DNA from 2 places in the Pontibacillus sp. HN14 genome. Region 2 is predicted to be linked to the other one. Evidence: riboswitches for the same ligand, from Rfam matches in the RefSeq annotation. Region 2 holds a riboswitch; the other holds the start of a gene.
What was found. A riboswitch is a leader RNA that binds a small molecule or an ion and turns the genes downstream of it on or off. The one in region 2 is predicted to bind S-adenosylmethionine.
Positions count from the first base shown of each region.

Region 1: linked by a shared signal. The riboswitch ahead of LQ226_RS05295 (O-acetylhomoserine aminocarboxypropyltransferase/cysteine synthase family protein) and the one ahead of msrA (peptide-methionine (S)-S-oxide reductase MsrA) in region 2 are both predicted to bind S-adenosylmethionine.

Region 1 covers NZ_JAJOLR010000001.1:1,026,352-1,030,775, forward strand. The annotation lists gene LQ226_RS05280 (BrxA/BrxB family bacilliredoxin) at 1-11, shown strand, start outside; gene LQ226_RS05285 (hypothetical protein) at 27-392, opposite strand; gene LQ226_RS05290 (HAD family hydrolase) at 569-1,696, opposite strand; SAM riboswitch class I at 1,906-2,015, shown strand; gene LQ226_RS05295 (O-acetylhomoserine aminocarboxypropyltransferase/cysteine synthase family protein) at 2,129-3,811, shown strand; gene LQ226_RS05300 (homoserine dehydrogenase) at 3,854-4,424, shown strand, end outside.
Region 2 covers NZ_JAJOLR010000006.1:112,921-117,344, forward strand. The annotation lists gene LQ226_RS16905 (C45 family autoproteolytic acyltransferase/hydrolase) at 35-1,087, shown strand; gene LQ226_RS16910 (Rid family detoxifying hydrolase) at 1,366-1,752, opposite strand; SAM riboswitch class I at 2,054-2,172, shown strand; gene msrA (peptide-methionine (S)-S-oxide reductase MsrA) at 2,298-2,768, shown strand; gene LQ226_RS16920 (methyltransferase) at 2,927-3,454, opposite strand; gene LQ226_RS16925 (methyl-accepting chemotaxis protein) at 3,585-4,424, shown strand, end outside.

The sequences.
Region 1 (4,424 bases), on a different contig from region 2:
AATATTGTTAAAAAAGAAGGTGCATCCTATTGAGATGCACCTTCTTTCTTTTGCCTTCTATTCTCTACTAATCTTAACCCCTTAGGTAACGTCAGTCGTTCTCTCTCCTCTCTCATCCATAGGATGATGAAAGCTACGAGACTTAGACTACTTAATATACATATGGTGCGTATCGCATAATATAAACTAACTGCAGGCTTGTCTAATTCTATGAGTTGTGAAGTGAAAAGACTCATCAACCCCGATAGCCCTCCAAGTATTAGGGCCACACATAATAGAGTGACAGAAGGCCACCACCAGCGTTCACGGACAAACAATTCCCTCATTCCAAATGCTCCACTCACCATGACAATAATAAAGCTTGCCAATGCCCAAAAGAAAAGTTCTACCATCAAATCCCCTCCTCTACTATCCTATGGTCAACATCCACTCCCTATAACTAAAATCGGCCATGCCCCTAGTTGATCTATAAACTAAAAAAGACACCCTTTACTAAGTTAAATAAGTAAAGGGTGTCTGGCACGCGTTCATTCTCTACCGGGCTAAAGAGTTGATCTCTAGACCAATCTTAAAGGACTTTGTGAAGGTCTTTAATGTTATCTATAATGGTGTGTTGATCATTTTGCTCAAACTCTTTTCTTGCTTTTTGACCTGATAATCCTGTCAGAACAGCGACGAAATGACAACCAAGACTTTGGGCTGCAAGACCGTCTGCGAGGGAATCTCCTACAATAATCACTGAATCTTTCTCTTCTTCAGTAAATGAATAGTCAAGCGCCTCTTCTATACTCGACCGTCCTAACCAGGCAAACATATAGGTGAATGGATTCGGCTTCGCGAGTGGAGCTTTGTCACCGTATTTCTTTTCCGCTTCCAGGACGTCAGAAGCAGTAGCCATGCGATTCCGGTCAAAGTAAGAGAGAATGCCTAAGTTTTCAAGTGGTTCTACCGTTTCTAGTGCTGGACGACCTGTACCAATTCCGAGCGTATACCCATCATCTTTTAATTTCGTAAACAGGTTATCCAATTCCTCCATAGTCGCAAGAGGCGTTTCAATATGGACAAATCCACCTTTCCCTTGTTGATACGGTGGCCTTCCGATTGATTTCTCTGTTAGGTCCTCACCCACATACCATTCCTGGAAGGTTTCTCTTCCTAACTCCCAAAGAGCACTGTTTCTTGTGAAAGCCATCGTCTCAATACCTGTCATTTCATATGCGATTTGGTTTAAATGGGTAAGCAACTCACCTCGCATCGCTTCAACATCTTTCATAACTGGGACAAATGTTTTATAATCTGGTTCTATACCAGCCTTATACAACTCTCCCCCAATTTCTTGAAGTGCTTGCCGGTCAAGCGTCATATCTTGGAACACTTTCTCAACGTACTTCGGTTTCACTTCATTTAGCTGAGCTAACAAACGAATCAGTTGAAAGGAAAATGTTAAATAGACCATGTCCCAGTTTGCATTGATTCCTTTTGATTTAATTAAGTACAATACCTCATCTTCCTGGAAAACTTCTGCGCGCAAATCGCCTACTTCACTTTCGGTTACGTCTGTATGAAAACGGTCTGATTGAAGACCCAAATAATTCTCACTATGTATAAGTTCCCACACGGTTAATGCCGAAGCATCAAAATATCGATGTTCACTTAACAAAACCCCATCTACATCAAATAAAATCGTTTTTCCCAATTGGCTCACCTACTCTATTTAGAATTATGTCCTATTGTAGCAAGGGAAAGCATAAAAGAACAGACTAAGCTATTGTTCCCTTTAGGGCAGACTCATGTTCAGGAAAGGATAAAAACAGAAGAAATCAAATGTTCCGAATTTTTATTGACCTTTATTTAGATTTGTTCTATAATCCATATCAAGCTCATAGCTTAAAAAACAAAGCGAATATCTTATCTAGAGTGGCGGAGGGACTAGGCCCTGCGAAGCCCGGCAACCTTCAAGCATATTGCTTGAGTGGTGCTACATCCTACAGGTCTGTGGATCTGGAAGATAAGATGAGGAATGTACATACACCCTCTTCTTATGAAGAGGGTTTTTATATGCCCTCTTCTTCCCCTCACCTGTATGGCAATTTTTCCTAGACTTTTACTTAAACAAGGAGGAATTGTTATGACTCAAAAATCTCATCTATTTGAAAACGAAACAGTAAGTTTACACGGTGGCCAGCATCCTGATAAAGCGACAGGTTCACGTGCGGTTCCCATTTACCAAACCACCTCTTATGTCTTTAACGACACAGAACATGCCAAAAATCTATTTTCCCTTGCAGAACCCGGAAACATCTACACTCGTCTTGGCAATCCAACAGTAGATGTATTTGAACAAAGGGTTGCACTTCTAGAGGACGGCGTAGCAGCCGTTGCTACTTCATCTGGTATGTCTGCGATCACCCTTGCTATCTTAAACATCGCAAGCGCTGGTGATGAAATCGTTGCCTCCACGAACCTATACGGTGGTACTTACAATTTATTTGCCGTCACTCTCCCGAAATACGGAATCAATGTCACCTTTGTTGACAGTACAGACCCAGAGCAATTTCGAGATGCGATTACTTCAAAAACAAAAGCCATCTTTGCAGAAGTGATTGGAAACCCAAGTTTACATGTACTAGATATCGAATCAGTGGCCGACATCGCTCACGACTATCACATCCCCCTTATCGTGGATAGTACCTTTGCAACACCGATCCTTTGTAAGCCTTTATCTTTTGGAGCAGACATTGTCGTTCACTCTGCGACGAAATGGATTGGAGGTCATGGAACATCCATTGGAGGAGTAGTTGTAGATGGAGGACGTTTCGACTGGAATCATGAATTGTTCCCCGGCTTTACTGAACCGGATGAAAGTTATCATGGACTTAGATATGGGTCAGATGTTGGTCCAGCAGGCTTCGCGGTAAAATTAAGGGTTCAATTATTACGAGATATCGGAGCATGCTTAAGTCCACACAATGCCTTTCATCTATTACAAGGACTAGAAACCTTACATTTACGGATAGAGCGTCATGTTCAAAATGCAAAAGAAATTGCTCTTTACCTTGAGAATCATCCTGGTGTGAGTTGGGTTTCTTACCCTGGCCTTCCATCACACCCATCCCATTCACTTGCTCAGAAGTACTTAAATCAGGGCGCAGGCTCGATGGTTGTATTCGGGATAAAAGGAGGACTTGAAGAAGGAAAACGCGCTATTGATCACATCAAGTTGTGGTCCCATGTAGCCAATGTAGGAGATGCAAAATCACTTATCATTCATCCTGCTTCAACTACACATCAGCAATTGAATAACGAGAATTTAGTGAAAACCGGTGTTACAGAAGATTTAATACGCCTATCAGTTGGAATTGAATCAACGAAGGATCTAATTGAAGATTTAGAACAAGCGATTTATAAAGCAACAGGAGTCTCAAGCCAGGACCCTCAAGCATCCGGGGCCTCTTCCTACTTACAATCAAGTTTATACCGTGATGAAACAGCCGTCCGACCTAAAAAAATCGTCTTTTTAGGGAATCCGAATTCAAAAGATGAATCTTCGAAGCTATCACGTCTTGGGTTTAAACTAACTGATGGGCCAGGTACTGAAGCTGATATTGTCTATGTAACCGAGAAACAAGAAGGTCAGGTTCAAATTAGTCCCATTACAAAGCTTGTAGCTTATCGCAAAGGGACATTAACGGAAGAGCAGCTCACTTACCTAAGAGAACAAAACCTTACGTTACTAAGCACTGAAAATTTATACAGAGATGCCATCGGTGTTCGTATACCTAATTATATAGAAGAGCCTGTTAAAGCCTAAGATCCTCCCAGATCAAACAAAGCATAGTAAAGGAGGTACATCATGACAATTCGAGTTGGATTGCTCGGCTACGGAACAGTTGGAAAGGGATTTGCCGAAACCATTCAATCGCATCAGGAAAGGCTGCAGAATCTTTTAGAAGGAGAACCTGTTGAAATTGCTAGTATTCTTGTTAAAAATCCAACTAAAAAACGGGAGTTTCCTCACTCTAGTTTAGTTACAACAGATTTCAACGAGCTTTTTCTTCAAGATATTGATGTTGTGATCGATGCGATCGTTGGAGAAGAGCCCGCGTTTAGTTACTGTAAGAAAGCAATAGAGAGTGGTAAACATGTAATAACGGCAAATAAACAAATGTTTGCTAAACATGGAAAGACTTTAAAGAAGTTAGCAGAAAAATGCGATGTTTCCTTAGGATATGAATCTACCACAGTTGCAGGGACGCCAATTATTCGTACACTCTCCCAACTGCTCCAGGTCAATCGTGTAGAACGGTTTGAAGGGATTCTAAATGGGACGTCAAATTTCATCTTAACGAGGATGAAAGAAAACAAGGTATCCTTTGACCAGGCTCTGCAAGAAGCAAAGGACAAAGGGTACGCAGAGGCCGATC
Region 2 (4,424 bases):
CAGGGAGAGGCCCATCTAGAAAGGGAGCTTTACATTGAAACAAATCTATAGTGAAGTACTGCAATTCCGAGGGACCCATTATGACTTTGGCTATAAGCAAGGGGAGCTGTTAAAAGATTCTCTCACGATTCGAAACAGGGAGAAGCAGTGGAAGATCCGTAAGCCGCGTTTTACTGTTGAAGAAGAGGAAGTGAAACGTGCGATTCAGAAGTTTGCCCCTGGCGTCTGGGATGAATTGTTAGGGCTAAGGGATGCCCTTGGTTGGACCATGGAACGTGTGATGATGGAGTTTGGTGGTTACCGGGTTGAGTATGTGAAGTCAGGTTGCTCAATCGTAACAGGCGATGGCTACATGATTCGTAACTACGATTACCAGCCGAAAACGTATGAAGGTCGCTATGTCTTCTATCAGCCAACTGATGGAGGCTACGCAATAGCTGGTCCATCTCAGCGTGTAACAGGTCGAATGGATGGTATTAATGAAAAGGGGCTGGCCATCGGATATAATTTTATGCACCGTAAAAATCCTGGGAATGGCTTTATTTGTTGTATGATTGGTCGATTAATTCTTGAGTCGTGTGCCAACGTGGAAGAAGCGGTAGCCATGCTTCAAGAAATTCCTCATCGACACTCCTTTAGTTACATCGTTTATGACGGGAAAGGCGAAACGTTCGTCGTGGAAACCTCTCCTCGGGGTGTTGAAGTGCGCCAATCAAATGTATGTACAAACCATTTTGAAATCATGAAAGATGAGAATCGAAATTACTTAAAAGATTCTGAGCGTCGTATGGATGTTATCAATCAGGAAAAAACGCGAATTACTAGCGGATATGAAGCGTTTCGCCTCATGAATGATTCTGACCGAGGTGTATTCTCAAAGCAGTATCGCAACTGGGCAGGAACGATCCATACATCTGCTTACTTTCCAAATACCCTTACCGCCTGGATTGCTCTTGGCGGAGACAAAGAGCCAGTAGAATTTGACTTTGCTCATTGGTTAGAAGGGAATGACGTTGACGTGTCGCGTATTTATGGTGAGGTCGATACTGACTTGCCATTTGTCCACATGGACGAAAATGCAAGGTAACAAAAAAGCCACCCGACGAGGGTGGCTTTTTTGTTATTATGAGCGCTTGGGGGCCGTTGCGTTTGTTGAGCGCGTTTGGGGTGGCTGGGGAACGACTCGCTTTAAACGGGCGAGCTGTCGAGCCTCCTCGTTCGCTTGCGCTCTCTGTGGGGTCTCGTCGACCTCTTTCTCCCGTAGGAGTCTCCCCGTTCCCCAGCCACCCCTTATTAAAAGTTGAAATAACGGCCCCAACCACATGTAATGATCTTAATTCAGCAAATAGAAAGGCTCATACGAAGTTATGCGTCGGAGCGGTGGGCAACGACTTCTACTTCGACTTTAACATCTTTAGGGAGGCGGCTTACTTCAATCGCTGCTCGAGCCGGGTATGGTTCTTGCAGAAAGCTTGCATAAACCTCATTGACTGTTTGGAAGTCTTCCATGGAAGCAAGATAAATATTGGCTTTAGCGATATGAGCATAGTTTAGGCCTGCTTCTTCAAGGATCGCTCCAACATTTTTCATAACTTGTGTCGTTTGTTCGCTCACGTCATCAGAGACGATTTCCATCGTGCTTGGATTTAGTGGGATTTGACCGGAAACAAATACGATCTGACCGAGGTCAATTGCCTGAGAATAAGGTCCAATTGCTTCTGGTGCTTTGTTCGTTGAAATTGCTTTAACCATTTTGAAAAACTCCTTTAATTATTGGATTAGGAAGCATAAAAGGGGATCCCCCTTGAATAAAAAAAACCCTCATTATTAAATTGAACTATACAGGCATAAAAGAAAGCTTCCTTTTATATAATGAGGATACAAAATGAATGAACATACTCACCTTAAGGAGCAAGTACGAATATCATATCACAGGTTATCAGAAAATTTTAACGTTTAAGAATATGTGAAAAAATTAGGTGTTTATCACTTTACTTCACTAACGGGATCATGTATGATTTGGGATAACATAAAATATTAAATAGCGATAAACTTCTTATCCAGAGAGGCGGAGGGACTGGCCCTTTGATGCCCGGCAACCATCAAGTCAATGTAACCATTGACGAGAACGGTGCCAATTCCTGCAGGAACTTGATTCCTGGAAGATGAGAGGATCGTACGGATATACACTTACGAGCCCTTTCTTGGATAAAAAAGAGAGGGCTCTTCTATATGTAAGAGGCCGTGATCGTACTCTCGAAGAAAGAAGTGTCGTTTTAAGAAAGGAAGAGATGAGAATGGCAACAGCAGTTTTCGCAGCAGGATGTTTTTGGGGAGTAGAGGCTTATTTCGAACGTATTGAGGGCGTAGTTGCGACACGCGTCGGCTTTATGGGAGGTACTGTTGTGAACCCTTCTTACCAACAAGTAAAAGCAGGAGGTACGGGGCACGCAGAGGCGATTCGAGTTGAATTTGATCCAGAAGTGATTTCTTATAGTGAACTAGTAGACCATTTCTTCGAGTGTCATAATCCGACTCAACGAAATCGTCAGGGAGAAGACGTAGGATATCAGTATCGCTCCGTCATCTTTGCTACAGAAGATCAAGAAGAAACTGCAGCAGCTAAGATTCGCGAATGGGATAATAAAGGACTCTTCAAGAGTGAAATTGTAACGGAAGTGAATAAGGTTTCCGAATTCTACGATGCTGAAGAATATCACCAAAAGTATCTTCAGAAGAATGGTTCCGTTTCTTGTGGAATCGGCTAAATCAGCCTAACTTGTATTTCTGCATCACTTATGATATTTTAATTTCAATGCCACCTCGCAATCGATACGACTGCGGGAACTTAACCATCCTTTGAGGTGGCAGGTTACATAAGAAGGTAAAGCGACCCCAAATGGATTTTCCGTTTGGGGTCGCTTTTTTATTTATATATGTAGATCGGAGTTGTGCCGAGCCAGGATGCTACATTTTTGGTGGCGGTGGGCACGGTGTTTGGTAAGGCGAACGTGTTTGAGATTACGGTCCCATTATAGGAAGCAAACATAGGGGACAGTTGTTTCATGGCTCCGGTGAATAAGTAACAATAGATCAAATCAAATTCTCCCGCGCGAACAGTAAAGAAGTCTTTTTTTAGAATCCTAACATTTGAATATCCTTTAAGCTTTGCCATCCCTTTCATGTAAAGGTAGGGGACCAGTGAGGTTTCATAGGCGTAAATATCCGTGTGCGGGAATTCTTTCGCAAGTGCGAAAGCCATCGTCCCCCAGCCGGCCCCAAAGTCAGCGATGGTAGTAGGGGTATAGTTCTTTACGATTGCTGTGACTTCTTCCTTTACTTTTGGGCTCGTTGGTGTTGGCGTGATGCCGTTCTTAGAAGAGCGAGTAACGATGGAAATCAGAATTAAAAGAATGAGAGCGAGTAGAATGAGCGTTAGTGCATTTGAAATCATGTAGAGAAAGTCCTTTCTGGTTCAAAATCCATAACATGTAAGAAGACTACAAATTTTGTCATTTATCTTAAGTATACAGAGGAATGTGTCGATAAAAAAAGAAAAGACATCTTCTGGAGGTACCCTAATTATGAATGGTTCAGAATTACGTTTACTGGACGTGAAAAAGAAAAACGTACTGATGACATCTACATACAGTATAGCAATGTTGTCAGCACTAGCCCTTTCCTTACAAGAGGGCACGATTATTCGATCATCGATCTACGGAACGGAGCTAGCTTTGTTCTGGATTTTGTTGTTTGGATTGCAACGGATTTTACATAAACCGAGAATGTTTGCTTACATAGCAGTAAGTATGCCGATCATTGGCTATGGTCTATTAATCTATGTAGAAGGGGGGACCCTTTCCGGTGACTTAATCCTTCTCTTCCTGGCTGTTTTCTCTGCCGTGCACTTGGATCGTAGAATATTTGCTACAGGATATAGCCTTGGTCTTATTGCTTTAATTGCCAGTCATACCTGGTCAAATGCTGAGCAAGCTAATTTAATGGGCACGCTACTCTCCTCTATGGTGTTAATTTATGTGCTAATGGGAGTCATATTAGGGGTAATGGTCCATCTGGCTGGTCAGACATTTAAGAAACTTGAAACCATTCTTTCTTCTACTGAGCAGGAAAGGGAGCTTCAAGCTAGACAAAAAGAAAAGCTAGAAAAAGAGGCTACGCTCATAGCCGAAAATATTTCTCGTGTGAATGATCAGGTTCAGCAAAACGTTCAGGCACAAGGTGAAATGAAACTAGCCGTTCAGGAAGTTTCAGCTGGTGGTCAAAGTCAAAGTGAGCAGATCACCGATATCTCTGCCCATGCTCAAAGCACAATGACGACTATTTCTACAATGAAAGAATCCCTAACCGTTCTTCAATCAGAGACGAATCAAGCTTCTGATGAAATTAATGGCGGGCAGGAACGG